2 regions of the Clostridioides sp. LIBA-6822 genome follow, and region 1 is predicted to be linked to the other one. Evidence: riboswitches for the same ligand, from Rfam matches in the RefSeq annotation. Region 1 holds a riboswitch; the other holds the start of a gene.
The links. Region 1 has a riboswitch for glycine ahead of ACTG48_RS13200 (GrdX family protein). Riboswitches for the same ligand answer to the same signal wherever they lie in the genome.
Positions count from the first base shown of each region.

Region 1 (10,197 bases):
TCGGCTTCAGCAGCACCTAGTAAAATCACAACATTTTCAGCTCCGAATTTATCAGCAGCTTCTTTAACTCTGTTTTGATTTTCTAAGTCCATAGCCCCAGCAGCAGTTCAGACAAAGCATTCTGTAGATGAGAAAACAACCTCTGCTCCTTCTACTGTTTTTACACATTCTTCTATCGCAGGTCCTGGTATACCATCACGGTCACCTATTATAAGAACCTTTTTATTACTAAGTAAACTCATAATAATCCTCCTTATTATATTTGTAATATATTTTTTTATATCTATAACATTTATTATAATTTATCTATAATATGTTTAATTAACATTACTCAATCGTTTAATAAGATACTTCTTAATATCCTTTAGCAGTTAAATGACCAAATCCTGTTTCATTAGTTGCACCTGTTATAGCTTGTATTTCAACTTCAATAGTTCCATCAGCCTTTAAGCTTCCATCAGAACCACCAGCTATTACATCTACTACTTCTAAATGACCAATTACTTTATCTAATTTAGGAAGTACTACAACTTGGTTAGCATTTCCACCTGTTACAACAGCATCAGCTCTTTCATCTGCATCTGCAAGTGATTGAGAACCTCCATCACGTCCAGCATATTCATCTGTAACTATAACAGTTTTTACACCTTGCATTTCTATCTTCTTACAGTTCATTATAAGGTCAGTATCTGGATTTCCAAAACCTTCTTGTGAAACTATAACTGCATCTAATCCTAAGTACTTACATAATTTAGAAGTCCAGTTTGAAGATCTTTCTTTGTCTGCTAGGTAAACATTTTCATTAGTTATAATTACACCTACAAAGTTTATATCTTTACCATGTCTTGCATATAAGTCTTCAACAACTCCATTGTTTATATGAACATAACTTGGGTTTTTGTCACATGCAGAAACACAGTTACCACTTACAATTGCTCCGTCCATTAATTCTGTTGGATATAATAAAGTTGGTACTATTTGTTTTGCATCCACTCCATATACATAAGTATCATGTAATAATCCTTGAGTTTGAAGCATGTAAACATATCCTACTTTTGGAAGTTCTGGATATTCTTTTATTGACTCAAGAAGAGGTTTAGTTTCATATACTGAAACTTCATCTGGAGTAAGATTTCTTGCTGCTTCTCCTAAATACATTGCTGCTTTAAATCCTATCATTCTAACAGCTTTTTCATGAGCGTATTGTTTTAAACCATCAATAGGTTCAGCTATTACTACAACATTATTTAATTTAGAAAATGGAGTGTATTTAGCTCCTTCTCCAGTCATGTCTACTATACCTTCTTGGAAACCTACTATTTTTCCAGTAGTTACAACAGCTACACCTTTTAAAGCATGAGTTTTTCCTTCTCCTACAGTGTCAACTTTAGACATTATACCTGGGAATATTCCCCCATTACCTTCAACTTTTACTCTTGGCTCAATAACATCTTTTACAGGTGTTATTCTTACGCTTTCACCTGGACGAGCTAATTCTATATCTATAGATTTTATATGCTCATCTCCACCAATCTCTTGTAGCATCTCTTGCTTATTGATGAATAATACTCCATCTTTTACTTCTGTTACATCACCAAATTGAATATCTTTTATAAAGATTTTCCCTAATTCAAGACGCATACTTGCACCTCCTGTTATTTAATTTGTGTATATGCATTTGAGTTTTTCTCAAAATTATATCATTTTATAACTTATCTTAAATCTTAAAGATATTTTTATAATATAGTATTTTTATGTCTTAACTATTTGTTATACTATTAAAAAATATTTACTGTAAAAAAATTATTTTATTTAAAATTATTTTTTTAACAAACTTGAATATAAAAATCTCTTTTATCTTATTATCTTCAGACTAAAACATATTTTTATTTTATTGTTAATATTTCGCCAATATCTTAAAGATATTTTTTAATCATGTCTTCTATATTAGGAACTGTAGCATCATCTTTAGTAACTTCGTCCACTTTTTCCCCATCTTTGTATATAGCCATAGTTGGAAGACCTAATACTTTTTGTTTTATAGCTAATCTTCTAGCTTTTGTTGTATCCATCTTACAGAATTTTATTTTGTCCCCATAAGTCTCAGCTAATTTATGAACATCTGGCATTAAAGCTTTACAAGGTTCACAACCTTCACTCCAGAAATCAACAAATACAAAACCTTCTGCGTTTAAAACTTCTTCTTCAAATGTAGCCTTATCTAAATCTAACATTTTATTTTTCCCCCTTGAAATTTTTATTTTATTTTAAATATTATTCATTAAATTTAATTTACAGATTTTTAGTTTCCAAACTTTTCATCAATATATTTCTCAGCTACTATAGATGCAATTGCTCCATCGTTAGTTGCAGTTACAACCTGTCTTAGAGTTTTAGATCTACAATCTCCTGCTGCAAATACACCTGGTATGTTAGTTTTCATGTCTTCATCAGTTATTATATAACCTTTTTCATCCATATCAACTTTACCTTTGAATAAATCAGTTTGAGCATCTAATCCAACGAAAACAAATACTCCCATTGTTCCATCTTCTTCATCTGCAAAGTATTCATGAGTTTCTCCAGTAATCTTATTTTTAAATACAACTGACTCCAGTATTCCATCACCTTTGATTTCTTCTATTACTGTATCTAATAAGAACTCTATCTTTGGATTAGCTTTTGCTTTTTCTTCAACACTCTTAGCACATCTAAATCCTTGTCTTCTATGTACAATTGTTACTTTTCTAGCAAATTTAGTTAAATACATTGCTTCCTCTAATGCACTATCTCCTCCACCTACAACAAATACTTCAAAATCTTCAAAGAAGTCTGCATCACAAGTTGCACAATATGAAACACCTTTACCAGTAAGTTCTTTTTCCCCTGGGCAACCAATTTTTCTTGGAGTTGCTCCTGTTCCTATTATTACTGCTTTAGCTCTATATTCTGCTTTTTGACCTTTTAAAACTTTTATATCTCCATCTAGCTCAGTATCTACAATGTTATCTCTTAGAATTTCTGCTCCAAACTCTTTACATTGTTCAACCATTCTAGCTATTAGACTTGGTCCTGTTGCATTTGGAACTGACCCTGGATAATTTGCAATTTCATGTGTTATTACAATTTGCCCACCAGTTTTGTCTTTTTCTAGGATTAGAGTATTCAACTTTGCTCTTGCCCCATAAAGCCCTGCTGCAAGCCCTGCTGGTCCTGAACCAATTATTACTAAGTCATACACATTTTCCATTTTGACTTATCCTCCCCAATTAGATTTCTCATTTTATTTAATATTAAATTAGATTTAATATTTAGGCTGCTTTAATAATTTTTTAACAATTTTTTTTATTCATACTGCATTCTTTGTATTGTATTATAAAATATATCATAATCAATTACCCTAAAGTCGTCTTGAACACTTTCTGTCCATTTTGGAGTCTTTTTATTATTCTGAAATTTACTTGCAGTGATGATTGCTTCTTCAATTAAGGTTAAAGAGTTTATATCCAAACGATTTCCTCTCTTTAGTATAACAGTTCTATAAGGTGTTTCATTTGGTTTTACACTCCCATAGAGTGGATGAGATAAAAGTTCATATCCTTCATGTATCAAATCTCTACTTGCTTCTAAGATACCAATATAAGTTGTGTCTTTAAACAAAACTTCTCTTTCTTGAACTTCTTCTCTTACTTTCGGATTATTTGTAATTATTATCATTTTTTTACTCTCTTTCAATCTTTTATTTATTACTTGATAAATAAAAAACAGGAAAAACAAATCTCCCAATTTGTCTTCCCTGTTAAAATCATTTTCAGAGCCCCGTCCAAGTACAGTCATTTTTACCTGAGAATTTCATCTAATCTTTTGGGTAAATAGGATTAAATTTGTCCCTTCGGTCGCTTTTTTATAAAGCAGTCTCCCATACTCTTCATCCGGATTATTAAGTTATCAGAAAATTGAAAATTAAGCAATTTATCCTTTGTTTTCTATAAATAGCTTTTTTCTATCTCTGTTGACTTAAGTATATAAACATTCTATAAAATTTGCAATAGTTTTTTTATATGTATTTTGTATACATTTTTACTTTTTTTTCCAAGTGTTGATATTACATATTTCCTGTATTTTCTTTTTTTTTTAAGTACAAACCTTTTTTGGTTTACTTTCTCAAACTGATTAAAAATATAACTATTTTCACAGCAAATCTTTGATTTTTACATATTTTTTAATTTTTTACTTTTACCCACTGAAATTCTCATAATTTTTTATAATTTGCTATCATTTATTTCATCAAACCAAGATTTAACATTACCCATGATAGACTTAATACAGTTATTATCAAATGGTGAATATAAATTTCCCATACTTACAATACCTAAAAATGATTTTGTTCCTCCAACTTTACAAATATTTATATAATCTTGCCATCCTGCATCTCTATCTTGAATCATTTTTTTCCAAAATTGTAATGCACAAACTTGAGCTAGTACATAGTCTATGTAATAAAACGGATTTTTAAATATATGACCTTGCTTAAACCACCAACAACCTCGCTCTAAAAAAGAATTATTATCATAGTTTCTATGAGGTAAATATTTTTTCTCTAAATATCTCCATTTTTCTTTTCTTTTTGCCTTATCCTCATTAGGATTTTTATAAACATAATGCTGAAATTCATCAACAATTATTCCATAAGGTATAAATTTGACTGCTGTTGACAAGTGAGTAAATTTATATTTATCTGTATCTTCTTTAAAAAACAGATTCATCCATGGCCATGTTATAAATTCCATACTCATTGAATGAATTTCACAACTGTCAAGTGTGGGAAAATTAATCTCTGGCATATCAATCCATCTAGACATGTATAACTGGAACGCATGTCCTGCTTCATGTGTTAATACATCTATGTCATCAGAAGTTTGATTAAAGTTAGAAAAAATGAATGGCGACTTGTAATCTGGTATGTAGGTACAATAGCCTCCAGCTCCTTTACCTTTCTTTGTTTCTAAATCCATAAGTTCATTTTCTAGCATAAAATTAAAAAATTCATCTGTTTCTTTTGAAAGCTCACTATACATCCTTTGCCCATTCTGAATTATGTATTTTGAATCGCCTTTTAAACTTGCATTTCCTGTTAAAAATTCCACGTCTTCATCTATGTAGCTTAAGTTTTCTAAACCAAGTCTTTTAACCTGTTTTTCATAAAGCTCATTAGCCATTGGAACAACATATTTTAATACTTGCTTTCTAACGTTTTCTACCATATCTTCTCTATAGTCACTTCTCATCATTCTAACATATCCAAGCTCTACAAAATCTTCAAAGCCTAATTTTTTAGATATCTTATCTCTAAGTTTGACCAGTTTATCAAATATGTCATCAAATTTTGATTCGTTTTCTTCAAAAAAATTATAATACGCTTTGTTGGCTAATTCTCTTGTATTTCTACAATTAGAATACATAAACTTTCCCATACCAGATAAATTTCTTTCTTCTCCATCGAACATTATTTGTGCTGATGCTAAAAGTTTAGTATACTCCGAACACAATTTATTTTCTTCTTGCAATTCACTTATTATATCTTTAGAAAAACTTTTTAGAGAATAGTCTATTATTGTGAAAAATTGTTCCCCAAATTTTTTTATCAAATCACATTTAAACTTTGAATTTATTACAGCATCATAAAAATAAGAATTTAATTCTTCATACAAAGGCAGATATTCATCCCAGTAATTTTTTTCCTCTTGATAGAATTTATTAAGTGTATCTATACTGTATCTTATTGATGCTATATTTGACAACGTTTCTATTTTATTTCTCAATAAATTAATCTTATGTATATTTTCTTGCTGTTCTTCATAATTACAGGATTTTTTTATATCTTCTACGCACTCCAAAAATTCTTTTTTTATACTATCATAATTGGGTCTTTCATACTTAAATTGTGAAAACTTCATTTAAAGCACTCCTTTACAACTTTATTTCATATCTTTATATCATACTTTTATATCTTTGATATACATATCTTTATATACTATCTGATGCCAACTTATAAATTATTATATATATTAAATATTCTTTACATTGTAATCATGTTGAATAATAACATATGATTCATATAATTACAATATTTTGTGGTATAAAACTGACTACTACATAAATTATTAGAAAAACATTCATATAAAAACTACCCTCTTATATAAAAGCTTAGTATCTATACTAAAATGCAAACGATAGCATTTTTATAATTAATACTTACAAAACAATTAAAAATCTGCTTTTTAAATACACGTATTATATAGATGATATTTTTATCAAAAAATTAATATTATTAAACTTTCTAAATTGCTTATCTCTTGGTATAATAGTATACAAAACTAATCATATTTTCCACTGAAATTTTGTTCAACACTAGTTGTGTCAACGTTTTCACAGGAAAATTGAGTATATAATTTACTGGAGGCTGATATGTACAAATTAATCGCATTAGATATTGATGGAACAATATTAAACACGCAAAAAAGGATTACTCCTGAAGTCTTTGAATCTATTCAAGAAGCAAAAAAGGCTGGAGCCAAAGTTGTTATAACAACGGGCAGACCTCTTCCTGGTGTCAAGGGACTTCTAAATCAATTAAACTTAACGGATGAAGGTGATTATGTTATATGTTTTAATGGAGCCATTATTCAAGAAGTCAAAAGTGAAAAAATTATACATGATGTAGAGATGACTTTAGATGACTTTGATTTTATATATAATAACGTTTGTAAAAAATATAATACCAAAATACACATAAATACAATGACAAATTTAATTACACCAAACGAAATTCCTGGCAAATATACACTTCATGAAGCGAAATTAAATGATATAGACGTTAAATATATACAAAAAGATAAAATTGATGAATCTATTAAAATCTGCAAAATTATGATAGTTGATGAACCAGAAAGATTAGAAGAAATTATACAACAACTACCTAAAAATTTATTCAATAAATATACTATAGTAAGGTCTGCTCCTTTTTACCTAGAGTTTTTAGGTAAGACCACTAACAAAGGAACTGCCCTTAAGACATTGTGTACTAATTTAGATATTCCTATAGAAAAAGCTATTGCTGTTGGTGATGAAGAAAATGACCAACATATGATAAAGTATGCAGGTCTTGGTGTAGCTATGGGAAATGCACGTAACAGTATAAAAGAAATTGCTGATTATGTTACAGATACTAACAATGAAAATGGAGTTGCAAAGGTTATAAATAAATATATACTTAATAGAGCTATTTAGATATATAAAAAAAACTAAAAATAACTCTTTAGCTTTAAATTCTATTTAATATACATACTTGATACTAAAAGTATCTAGTGATAGTATGGTCTAAAATTTTTAGTTAAAGGTTATTTTTAGTTTTTCATCTATATTTATAATAATACTTTTTGTTTAAGTTTAAATATTTTATATGATTCTACTATTGCTTCATTAATATCTAAGCAATATACATCTTCATCATCCGATAATCCTGCTTCTTTTGTCCAAGCATCAAAATCATTCTTCGTCCAGAAGAAATTCATTATATTTCAGCAACTTGCCGCCCAATTTGAATATTTATCAAGATTTATATGAAGCACTCTTAAATGTGGATTATTCACATATTCAATTTTTTCGTTTTTTATAAATATTTCTATTTCTTTACCTGTAACACTACACATAGAATTTATTCTTACATCTTGATTAAATGTACAAGAAGTTCCTATAGCATCTATTGCACACATTGCACTGAAACTTCTACCATCGCTCAAAGTTACTTTATGATTAGTTGGTAATGCTGATACAGGATATATAAAATTTATACTATCTCCATCAACAACTATTATATTTTTCTCAATAAAATATTGTAGTGTATTTTCTATATATTCTTTTTCTAATTTCAAATTATTACTTATACATTCAGTCACTTCTTTAAGTGTAGCACTAGAACCTTTATCTATTATCACATCCATAATGGATAGTCTTATTTTTTGTTGTACATTATCCAAACTATTGTATTTTTCTATTTGACTCATATCTACTCCTCTTTAAACCTCATAACACTTCGATAAAGTATCAGTTAATCTAGTCTTATATTCTTCATATTTTTTGCTTCCTCTAACTCTAGGTCTTGGAATATCTATATTTATATCATCAATAACTCTACCTTTATCCCTTGACATTACTATAACTCTATCACTCATATATACAGCTTCGTCAACATCATGAGTTACCATTAATGCAGTTATTTTCTTTTTTATCCATATCCTTTCTAACTCTTCTTGTAAGTTTTGTCTCATTTGAAAGTCAACAGCTCCCAGTGGTTCATCCATTAACAATACTTCTGGATTGCATGCTAAGGCTCTTATCATAGCTACTCTTTGTTTCATTCCGCCTGATAATTGATGAGGAAATAACTTTTCTTTTCCTTTTAAGTCTGACATCACCAAGAGTTCTTCTAACATTTCTTCTCTTTTTTCCTTTTGTATTTTCTGCTGTTTCATAGGAAATAGAACATTTCCTCTTATAGTTTTCCAAGGAAATAAAGCGTAATTTTGGAATATAAAAGCTCTATCTATGCCTGGTTTTTTAACTTTTTTATCATTTATAAAAACATCTCCACTTTCTGATTTTTGAAATCCTCCTATTATAGTAAGTAAAGTAGTCTTTCCACATCCTGATGGCCCTAAAAGGCAAACAAATTGACCATTTTCTATATCTATGCTTATATCTTCTAAAACCTTTGTATGTACTTTATTATTTACAAATGTTTTATTTATATCTCTTACGCTTAACTTCATTAATCTGCAAACCTCCATCTACAAAGGATTTTATTTACAAACTTTAATACTCTATCTATTATAAATCCTATTAAAGCTGCAAATATCATAAGCCCAATTAATACATCTGTATGCATTAACGTTTGAGCTTGTACCATTGAGTAACCGAGACCGGCACTCGTAGCTATAAACTCAGCTCAGATAACAGACATCCATCCTGTACTTATAGCAATTCTCGAACCAGTTAATATATCAGGAAGAGACGCTGGTACTATTACGTTTGTAAATATCACAATTGGTGATGCTCCCATACTTCTAGCCGCATTATAATAATCTTTTGATATTGCTCTTACACCTTGAATAGTATTTAAGATTATAGGAAAAACGCCTGAAAAAGCTATTAAAAATATTGTTGGCCCATCTCCTATACCAAACCATACTATAGTAAGAGGCACCCATGCCATTATAGGAACCTGTCTTACAGAATCTACTACTGGAGATAAAACTTTTTCAAAAGTTTTAGAAAATCCCATGATAAATCCTATTGGAAGTCCAAACAATAGTGCATACATAAAACCTTTAAGTACTCTCTGTAATGTTATAAAAAGATTAGTAACTGTCTCTATATCTGTTATGCAATAAAAGAAACCTTTTATTACATCTACTGGCATTGGAAGTAGTAAAGAACTTCCTATATCTTTCGCTGCAAAATGCCAAACTGAAAATATAATGACTAAGAGTATTATCTTATATAAAATATCCATACCACTATCAGATTTTTTCTTAGTTAATTTATCTATTTTATCTTTAGAAATTTTAATTTCCAATCTCTTATTTCCTCCATATCTATATTTCTTATATTCTTGTACTGTTTCAGTGCTTTTTTAAATGTAGCTTCATTATTTAAAGCATCAACACTTTTATTGTAAAGTTTTATAAAATCACTATATCCTTTACTTTTTTTAAATTCTTTGCTTACAACTAATACATAAGTATCATAATCACCTAATTCAGTTGTAGGTTTTCTTATTCCTTCTAATCCGATTGATTTTATACAGTCCATTACAACACCATCTACTAGATTGCTTTCTAATCCATATGCTAATGCAGTCCCTAATAACGGAGATATTTCTACATTTCCATAGTATTTCTTCACCAATTCTGATTGGTAATTTCTATTTTGAATGATTCCAATTTTTTTGGGATTACTCTTACTTAATAAAAATATATCTGAATTTTGAACTACTGTACCAACAATTTCAAATCCACTAGTTGCATTTACATACTGTTTTGCTGCATCTTTACATATGATTGCTATATCTATTTCCTCTGAACTCAGAGCCCATTGCATTGTACTTGCTCAGCAATCATTAATTGTAAAAGTATC
Region 1 is NZ_CP196995.1:2,739,922-2,750,118, forward strand. Features, by position in the region: gene grdA (glycine/sarcosine/betaine reductase complex selenoprotein A) at 1-242, opposite strand, end outside; gene ACTG48_RS13185 (glycine/sarcosine/betaine reductase component B subunit) at 355-1,641, opposite strand; gene trxA (thioredoxin TrxA) at 1,917-2,234, opposite strand; gene trxB (thioredoxin-disulfide reductase) at 2,303-3,250, opposite strand; gene ACTG48_RS13200 (GrdX family protein) at 3,346-3,717, opposite strand; glycine riboswitch at 3,821-3,932, opposite strand; gene ACTG48_RS13205 (M3 family oligoendopeptidase) at 4,263-5,957, opposite strand; gene yidA (sugar-phosphatase) at 6,469-7,290, shown strand; gene saoL (MerB-like organometallic lyase SaoL) at 7,425-8,066, opposite strand; gene saoA (ABC transporter ATP-binding protein SaoA) at 8,079-8,831, opposite strand; gene saoP (ABC transporter permease subunit SaoP) at 8,831-9,631, opposite strand; gene saoB (ABC transporter substrate-binding (seleno)protein SaoB) at 9,607-10,197, opposite strand, start outside.

Region 2 (10,197 bases), 150 kb from region 1:
ATACAAAATCACTTGGATATTTTTCTAAGTGAAGTGATAATGTATCTATCAATTTATCCAGTTCTTTTTCACTCTTTTTTTGCGAATTTTTACTATATGTTTCTATATTCTCAGATAATTCAACACTTGAATTATTCCATGTATTCTCACATTTTTTACAATAATATTCAAATATATCATTCAAATCCATTCAACAGCCCTACTTTCATGCCTAAATTATACACTATATTATATCAGTACATATAACTAATATATAGTTAAAGTTCTAATTGTGTATAATAATAACATAAAAATTATTTATTTTTCAATTTAGCTAGTGCTTCTGCAAATGGATTGTTAAATGTTTCTTGATTTTTGTTTTGATTTTTTAAGTATTGATTTACATCTTTTTTTGATGCTTTCTTTTTTTCTTCCTGCTTTCTTTTATTGAAAGATGACATTTTTTCTCTATATCCACAACTACAAGTGAAGACTCTTCCCTCTCCTTCTCCACGAAGTTCTAATTTTTTATGACAATTAGGACATCTTGAATTAGTTACTTGTGATATAGTTTTTCTAGTATTACATTCTCTATCTTCACAAATCAACATTTTACCTTTCTTACCATTTACCTCTAGCATGAATTTACCACATTCTGGACATCTATTTTTAGTTAAGTTATCATGCTTAAATTTATTAGCACTATTTTTTACTTCTAAGACAATGTCTTTTGAATAATCTTTCATGTCATTTATAAATGTATTTTTATTAAGTTTTCCCTTTGAAATCTCCAATAATTTTTTTTCCCATGAAGCTGTAAGTTCTGGTGTTTTCAAATCCACTGGAACTAAATCTAATAATTGTCTACCTTTTGATGTTATATATATATCTTTATTTTTCTTTTCCATTAAAAATGAATTGAATAATTTTTCTATTATATCTGCTCTTGTAGCAACTGTGCCAAGCCCATTTTTTTCCATAGCTGTTAATAGTGTCCCCTCATTTAAGTATGGAGGTGGATTTGTTTTACCTGAAGTCATCTTTAGTTCCTTAACTTTAAGTACATCCTTTTCTAAAACATTTGGTATACTTTCATACACATCTTCATCCTCAATATCCTTATAGCTTTCCTTCCAACCTAAATTGATTACTTTGTTTCCCTTCGCTTTAAATACTTCTCCTTCTACATTTGCATTTATGGTTGTCTGTTCATATTCAAAAGGAGGAGACAATACTGCTAAAAATCTTTTTACTACAAGATTATATATTTTTCGCTCTTTATCACTAAAATCACTCATAAATACCTTCTGCTCTGTTGGTATTATTGCATGATGGTCTGTTACCTTTGAATTATCAACAAAAGATTTATTAGCTGTAATATTGCTTTTTAATAATTTATTACATATTTTTGAATAATCACTAACATTTACAGCTTTTATCCTGTCTTTTAATGTTCCAACAATATCTGATGTTAAATATCTAGAATCAGTTCTAGGATAAGTAAGTACTTTATGATGCTCATATAGTTTTTGCATTATAGATAAAGTTTCTTTTGCTGAGAACCCAAACATTTTATTTGCATCTCTTTGCAACTCTGTTAAATCATATAATGCAGGTGAATATTTTTTCTTATACGATTTGCTTACTTCAGATATTTTTATATCTAAATTTTTAACCTTTTTTAATATAGACTCTATCTTTTCTTTACTAAATGTTGAAGAGTTATTATTCTTATCACTCCAAATAAACTTTATATCTAAACTTCCCTTTGTAGCAATTAACTCTATTCCATAATACTCTTTTGGTTTAAAATTTCTTATTTCCTCTTCTCTCTTAAGTAACATAGCAAGAGTAGGTGTCTGAACTCTTCCACAAGAAAGTTGTGCATTATACTTTGTTGTCAAAGCTCTAGTTGCATTTATTCCAATAATCCAGTCAGCTTCTGCTCGTGCTATTGCTGAATGATATAGATTTTCATATTCTTTTCCATTTTTTAATTTTGCAAAACCTTCTTTTATCGCTTTATCTGTACTTGATGAAATCCAAAGACGTTTTAGAGGCTTTTTTACTTGTGATTTTTCTATTATCCATCTTGCTACAAGCTCTCCCTCACGACCTGCATCTGTTGCTATAACTATTTCATCTATATCATTTCTATTCATTTGAGCTTTGACTGTATTAAACTGTTTTCCACTCTTTTTTATTACAACAGTCTTTAGATGCTTAGGAAGTATTGGCAAGTCTTCTAAGCTCCATGATTTATATTTTTCTCCATAACTTTCAGGGTCAGCAAGCGTAACCAAATGGCCTAATGCCCAAGTAACCACATACTTTGGACCCTCTATATACCCATTTTTTTCATTTTTTGAACCCAAAACTTTTGCTATATCTCTTCCAACAGAAGGTTTTTCTGCTAGTACTAATACTTTTCCCATCTAAAAATACTTCCTTTCTCTATATTCAATCTCATATTACACTTAAAATCTAAATAAATAGAACCTTTCTTAATATCGTAACTATAATATTACCATAATTTAATCATATCTAATTAATTATTTAAGATTTTTTTATTTAAAACTTGTTTTATGCCTAATTTGTATGCTTATTACGATATCCATTTTCACGTATATTACTTATATTTTTAAATTTATAATTCGTAATTAGACTTACATTTTTATATTTTTTTACTGTTTTTTAATTTTTCAGTTGACAAAACATAAAAACTTATATTAATATTATTAATACAATAAGCTATGACAAATCAATATCCGGTTAAGATTTTATAGAAGAGTTGCTATATAGCACACCGAAGGAGTAACACTCTCAGGTACTTTTTAAAAGTAGGACTGTAAAATTTACGGAACTCTGGAGAGACCCATTATGGGCGCCGAAGGGGCAAGGCTTTTATGCTCAATCTCTCAGGCAAAAGGACAGGGATTATCTACCAAAATCAGTATTATTAATACTTTTATTTTGGTTGCTAATTAGTGTATATCCAGAGCTGAATCTTTTTTAGATTTAGCTTTTTTTATTACACTAGAAATTATAATAAATTATACTTATTTCCTGTCAATTACTTCATTAAAAATTCTATTGATTGTACAAAGCAAAAAAATGAGGGAGTGTTTTTATGAATCTAATTGATATTTTAAACAAAGTTGATGCTTTTATTTGGGGACCACCCTTGCTAGTACTACTAGTTGGTACTGGTATATTACTTACTGTTAAACTTGGAGTTATACAAATAACTAAACTTCCAAGAGCTCTTAAATTAATCTTCTCTGCTGAAAACAAAGGTAGTGGTGATGTTTCAAGTTTTGCAGCCTTATGTACTGCACTAGCTGCTACAGTTGGTACTGGTAATATTGTTGGTGTTGCTACAGCTATTAAAGCTGGTGGACCTGGTGCTCTTTTTTGGATGTGGATAGCAGCATTCTTTGGAATGGCTACTAAGTATTCAGAAGGTGTTCTTGCAATAAAATATAGAACTAAAGACAAAAATGGTCAAGTATCTGGTGGACCAATGTATTACATAGTAAATGGTATGGGTGAAAAATGGAGACCTCTTGCAATATTTTTCGCTATAAGTGGTATATTGGTTGCACTTTTAGGAATAGGTACTTTTACCCAAGTAAATTCAATAACAGATGCGATAAATAGCAGCTTTGGTGTAGACCCTAGAATCACAGGTGTTATATTAGCAGTATTTGTAGCGTTAGTCGTATTTGGAGGTCTTAAAAGTATATCTAATGTAGCTACTAAGATAGTACCTTTTATGGCTGTTATATACATTGTAATCTGTGGAATCATTTTAATATCTTTTTGGAACAAGATACCAGAAACTTTTATGTTAATAATTAAAAGTGCTTTTACAACTACTGCTGCAACTGGTGGTTTCCTAGGAGCAACTATTTCACTGGCTATTAGAAATGGTATAGCTCGTGGTGTATTTTCAAACGAATCTGGTCTAGGTAGTGCTCCAATAGCTGCAGCTGCGGCTAAAACTGAATGGCCAGCAGAACAAGGTCTTATATCTATGACAGGTACTTTTATAGATACTATTATAATCTGTACACTTACTGGATTCTCTCTTGTTATTTCAGGAGTATGGTGTTCTGACCTTAATGGAGCTGTTATGACACAAGCAGCTTTTAATGGAGCAATTCCTACATTTGGACCAATATTACTTACAGTTAGTTTGACATTATTTGCATTTACTACAATTTTAGGTTGGAGTTATTATGGAGAAAGATGCTTTGAATTCCTATTTGGTGTAAAAGGTATGAATGGATATAGAACTGTATTTGTCGCTATGGTACTTTTAGGTGCATTCTTAAAATTAGAAGTTGTTTGGATAATTGCCGATATTGTAAATGGACTTATGGCAATACCTAACCTAATAGCTTTACTTGCACTATCTCCGATAATAGTGTCTGAAACTAAAAAATACTTTGAATATATAAATTCGCCAGAAAACCAGTTAAAAAATAATGCATAAATAAAAAATATAGAATTCCAAGTCAAATTTATATGACTTTGGAATTCTATATTTGTTTAAAAAGTATACTAAATATATTTACAAAAAACACTAATTCATATAAATAGCATATCTAGACTTTAATTAATCTTCTTAATGTAAATTATCTATATTAAAATTTTACTTCTTCTGGATATTCCCATGATTTAAATTCATCAATATCTAATACTTCAGGCTCCTTAAACTGATTTAACATTAAAGACCTATAATATATTTCTGCTACCTCTTCTACATATCTTGATTTTAAAAATGCCTCTTCTAAGTCATTACCTACAGTTGTTAATCCATGTCTTTCTAATAAACATGCATCTGTATCTAGCAATAATTTTGAAACGTTTTTAGCTAGTTTCAAAGTTCCTGGTCTCTCATATGGAGCAATATCCACATAACCACCATAATTAACAGATTCATATACAATTGGTATAATAGGTTTCTTTGCTACCGAAAATGATGTTGCATATAAAGAGTGAGTATGTGATATAGCATTTACATTGTCTCTTACTTTATATATTTCAATATGCATCAATACCTCACTACTCGGTTTAATACCTTTCTTTACTTCTATTACATTACCATCTAAATCCAACACACAAATATGCTCAATTTTCAATTCTTCTCTCCCTATACCTGAAGGTGTTATAAGAACATATCCAGTCTCTCTATCTCTAATACTAAAATTACCAGCCTTTTCTTTACATAAACCATAATGTTCTGCTTTAATTGCTATTTCCACAATTTTGACCTTTAAAGACTCCAGCATAATTTACCTCCAGATAATCATTTTTGACCATAGTATGCATTTTTTCCATGTTTTCTCGAAAAATGTTTATTCATAAGCACTTTATCCATAATATTGTCAGGACTCATTAATTCTGTATAATAGGCCATTTTTGCAACTTCTTCCAAAACTACTGCATTATGTACAGCCTCTTTTGCATTTTTACCCCATGCAAAAGGACCATGGTCATTCACAATTATTCCTGGACAATAAATTGGATTTTTACCTATAAATTCTTCAACAATTACATTTCCAGTTTCCTTTTCATAATCATTGCAAATTTCTTCTCTAATCATTTTTCTGGTACATGGTATACTTCCATAAAAATAATCTGCATGAGTAGTACCACATGCTGGTATAGATTTTCCTATCTGAGCCCAAATCGTTGCCCAACTTGAATGTGTATGTACTATTCCTCCTAATTCTTCAAACTCTTTATATAAAACGAGATGAGTAGGAGTATCTGAGGACGGTTTTAATTTACCATCAATTATATTTCCTTCTAAATCAACAACTACCATATCTTCTACAGTCATACTACTGTACTCTACACCACTTGGTTTTATCACTACCAATCCTTTTTCTCTGTCTATGCCACTTACATTTCCCCAAGTATAAGTAATTAGTCCTTTTGCAGGTAATTCTAAATTTGCTTTTAATACCTCTTCTTTTAAACTTTCTAACATTTTTCTTCCTCCTATAGTTTGTTTAGAAAAATTATTTTTATTTTATCTAATATCCGAATTATAGAGTTTAATTATTTTTTATATTTGTTTAATGTTTATATTTCTACTAGGATTTTATTGAAATTAATCTCTCTCTTGCTCATTTTGCTTAAAAAGTCTCCTACTTCATTAAGACCTATTTTGTGTGAAATCATTGGTGTAAAAACAATATCACCCTTTTCCATAAAATCCAATGTTGCTGTCCACGCCCTTCCAGGATAAGGACTTGTATATGAATTCCAAGAACCTTGCAAAGTAAGTTCTCCACGTAATATACACTCAGTAGCTTCTACACTAAGTGGTAGTTCTGTGTGTGATATTCCCACAAAGACTATTTTCCCTCTTTTTTTTGCTATGAGCAAAGATTGCTCTTGTGTAAACCTACTACCAGCAGTTTCTATAACAACATCAGCACCCTCATTTGTTATTTTTTTTATTTCTTTAATTACATTTACTTCTTTTGAATTCAATGTATAATTTGCCCCTAGAGATTTAGAAAGTTCTAACTTTTCATCAAAAATATCAATAGCTATAATTTTAGATGCACCAAAGACCTTTGCCCATTGTATAGTAAACTGACCTATTGGACCACATCCTAACACAACTACACTATCTCCTACGTTAATATCCGACTTTGAAATTCCATGATAAGCTATAGTTGCTGGTTCAATTCCAGCAGCAGTTTCATAATCCAGTGTATCTGGTAATTTTAAAATGTGTTCTTCAGGTACTCTCACATACTCTGCCAATGCTCCATTCACTCTCGTACCAATTATATTGTAATCATCACACAAACCAAAATTACCATTTTTACAGTAATCACATTTTTTACAAGGTACTAATGGGGCAACAGTTACTCTATCTCCTACCCTAACATTTTTTACTCTGTGTCCAACTTTAGCAACTTCTCCAGAAAATTCATGACCTAAAATTAGTGGATAAGCCGTATTTCCACTCAGACCACTTACCATAGACCTAGGTAAATCCGAACCACATATTCCAACATACTTTACATTTACAAGTACTTCTTTCTCTGCTATTTCTGGTATATCAACCATTTCATATCTAACATCACCTACATTGTATAATACTGATGCTCTCATTTTATCTGCCATATAAATATCTCCTTTCATGCTATATACTTATATATAGCAATATCTATGCCATACAAAAAACAAATAGCTTATTCAAGCAAATACCTTATATACAAAGTGTTTTGTTAATATGAATTACATTTTATAAAATCAAATTACATTATTGTATAAACATAAAAGAGTATGTTTTAAATAGTAAAACAAATTTTAAAAAGTCGACTATAAGAATACAGTAAATTATAAATATATACAAAATAAAAAGGAATCTATATTTCATTTAAATACTTCTGAACCTCCCATGACTAAAGTCACAGGGTTCCTGCTTCATAGAATTTTGCATACTAAAATATGTCTTACCAATTCTCCACAGGCTATCCCCGTAGTTCCTACGGTTCTTACATAAGTTATTTATTTTAAACTGTTATTAGTCTTAATCCTTCTTTTAGTATATTTATACTTGCATTTATATCTCTATCGTGAGTTACATTACAACAAGGACAAATCCATTCTCTTATACTTAAATTCTTCATTTCCTCGTTTTTGTACCCACATTTATTGCATATTTGTGAACTTGCAAAGAATTTATCTACTTTTACAATTTGTCTACCATACCAATTAGCCTTATATTCTAATTGACGAACAAATTCTGACCATGACACATCAGAAATTAAGCGAGATAGTTTATGATTTTTAGTCATATTCTTTACTTGTAAATCTTCTATGCAAATAATATCATTCTCTCGTATTAATTTAGTAGATAGTTTTTGTAGAAAATCCTTCCTTTGATTAGCTATATATTCTTGAAGTCTTGCAACTTTTAATCTTGCTTTATTTCTATTTAAACTACCAATTGTTTTTCTTGATAATTCTCTTTGTAATTTTGCAAGTTTGTTTAATGACTTTTGAAGATACTTAGGGTTTTCTATAAATTCTCCACAACTTGAGATACAAAATTCTTTAATTCCTAAATCTAAACCTATCTGACTATTAGTATTTTCAAATGCTTTAATATCTATATCAGTACAACATAATGATACATAATATTTACCACTTGGTTCTTTGGATACAGTAGCATTAAGTATTCTCCCTTGAGGTACTTGTTTATCCCTTACTTTAACCATACCAAGTTTAGGTAATTTTATATATTGACTAAAGTACATAATATTTCCATTGGTAAAGTTAGTTCTATATGAAAATCTGTTAGTTTTCTTTGATTTAAATTTAGGAAATCCTGCATTTTCTTTAAAGAATTTTTTATATGCGTTTTCTAAATCTTTTAAGGTATTTTGTAGTGAAAATTTGTCAGGTTCTTTAAGCCACTTTAATTCTCTTTTTAAATTGGTCAAATCAGAACTGCACTGTTTATAAGTAAAAGTTTCTTTATTATTTTCATAAACTTCTACTTTTTTAGCAAGATATTTATTATATACAAATCTACAACATCCAAAAGTTTTGTTAATTAACTCTTGTTGCTTTTTATTTGGATACATTCTAAACTTATATGCTTTTTCCACTACTATCACCTCACTTTACTTGTTTTTTATGATTATGTAATACTGGATGTCTATATTTTACACACCATACTATATGGTATTGTACTAAATATACATATCTGAGCTACTTCAATTTTTACTCACCCATCCTAATATTAACAAGGTAAATTTTTTTAAACAAGTATTTTAAAGGTTTTTATATTTATTTTTAAATAACATATTTAAGAACCGTAAGTCCTAACTTTTATCATTTTTGAAGTTGTCGTTCACATAAGTTCGCTACTACCTATGCAGTTCTCTTATGAACTTCTTACACTTTCATGTAAGCACAGACTATATCTTATCCTTCGGCATTATCCGTTAAGGTCTACCCACTTCCACTACCAATAGCTTGTAGTGTACTTCCCTCAAGAGGAATAGTCGTTGAAGTTTCTCCTATTCGGAGCTTACCTGCTGATTGCCAATTTTAAAGTACTTAGGGTTTAACCTTATACCATCTAACCAATTTTTTCTACTTTCGTAACTTTCACGCTTAGGTTTATTTCATCCTTATGTTTTAGTTTGGTTAGCTTTAGGGGTTTCCAGCAATTCAAGTAGTATTGGATAGGTTATATCCTATCTCTACATATAAGTTTCCCTATACGCTGACTACTTTAGCTACTAACTCATGACTAAAGTCACAAGTGTGCGTAGCTATTTTTTAATCAAATATTCTCTGATACTTATATAAAATCAGCTATAAACTCCTTTAGTTATTATTCTCTTATTACTTATAAATTTAAACTGCTACAGAATCTTCTGCAACATTTTTAAGTGCTTGTTTTTCTAAATAATCAAGTATACTTGTTTTATTTTTTCTAAATAATGCCCATAAAATAAAGTAACTTACAACTGCAAGACCTATATAAATTGGGTTTGAACTTAAAAATGCAAAGAAAACTAATCCCATTAAAGGTTTCCCTAATATATTGAAACTTGTTATTAACATTGCCCCTGCTGGTATAGCAACCCCTATACCTGTAGCCATGTCTGTAAATAATGGTGCTGTAGATGTGCAAATATATAATCCTAGACCAAACCAAATTATACCTGAAACTAACACTTTTGGGATATTACCATTATGTATAGCAACTAGACCTTGTACCATATATGGAATTGCCAATAAATCTACAACTGGTAATACCTTATTACCAGGAAGTATCATAGCTACTACAAGCATTATTGGTATTAAGATAAGACCTGATATTAGAGTTGCTGGTTCCCCATATCCAACAGCATCATTTACTGCTATATACCACTCACGATTTCCAGCTTTTTGCATAATTTTCCTAGCAGCTTCTGTTATAGGTGCAAATGCCTGAGCAAACATACTTGCTACTTTAGGGAAAATTGCCATAACAGCACTTGTAGATATCCCCACTTTCATTATTTCTCCCCAAGCTTCCATAGTAGTTATTCTTGTCATATTACCTAATATACCAATAAACATACCTAAAAAAAGGCCTAAAGTAATTGGTTCACCCAAAAATCCTAGTTTTTTCTCTAATTCTTTAGGATTTAACTTAATTTTGTTTAATCCCAATTTATTGTA
Region 2 is NZ_CP196995.1:2,591,828-2,602,024, forward strand. Features, by position in the region: gene ACTG48_RS12350 (flagellar protein FliS) at 1-190, opposite strand, end outside; gene ACTG48_RS12355 (DNA topoisomerase III) at 294-2,414, opposite strand; glycine riboswitch at 2,835-2,923, shown strand; gene ACTG48_RS12360 (alanine/glycine:cation symporter family protein) at 3,110-4,477, shown strand; gene ACTG48_RS12365 (class II aldolase/adducin family protein) at 4,629-5,276, opposite strand; gene araD (L-ribulose-5-phosphate 4-epimerase) at 5,294-5,980, opposite strand; gene ACTG48_RS12375 (galactitol-1-phosphate 5-dehydrogenase) at 6,076-7,134, opposite strand; gene tnpB (IS200/IS605 family element RNA-guided endonuclease TnpB) at 7,527-8,636, opposite strand; partial or broken gene ACTG48_RS12385 (transposase) at 8,659-8,724, opposite strand; gene ACTG48_RS12390 (PTS galactitol transporter subunit IIC) at 9,385-10,197, opposite strand, start outside.
Region 2: it holds a riboswitch for glycine, as region 1 does, so the genes downstream of both, ACTG48_RS12360 (alanine/glycine:cation symporter family protein) here and ACTG48_RS13200 (GrdX family protein) in region 1, are expected to answer to the same signal.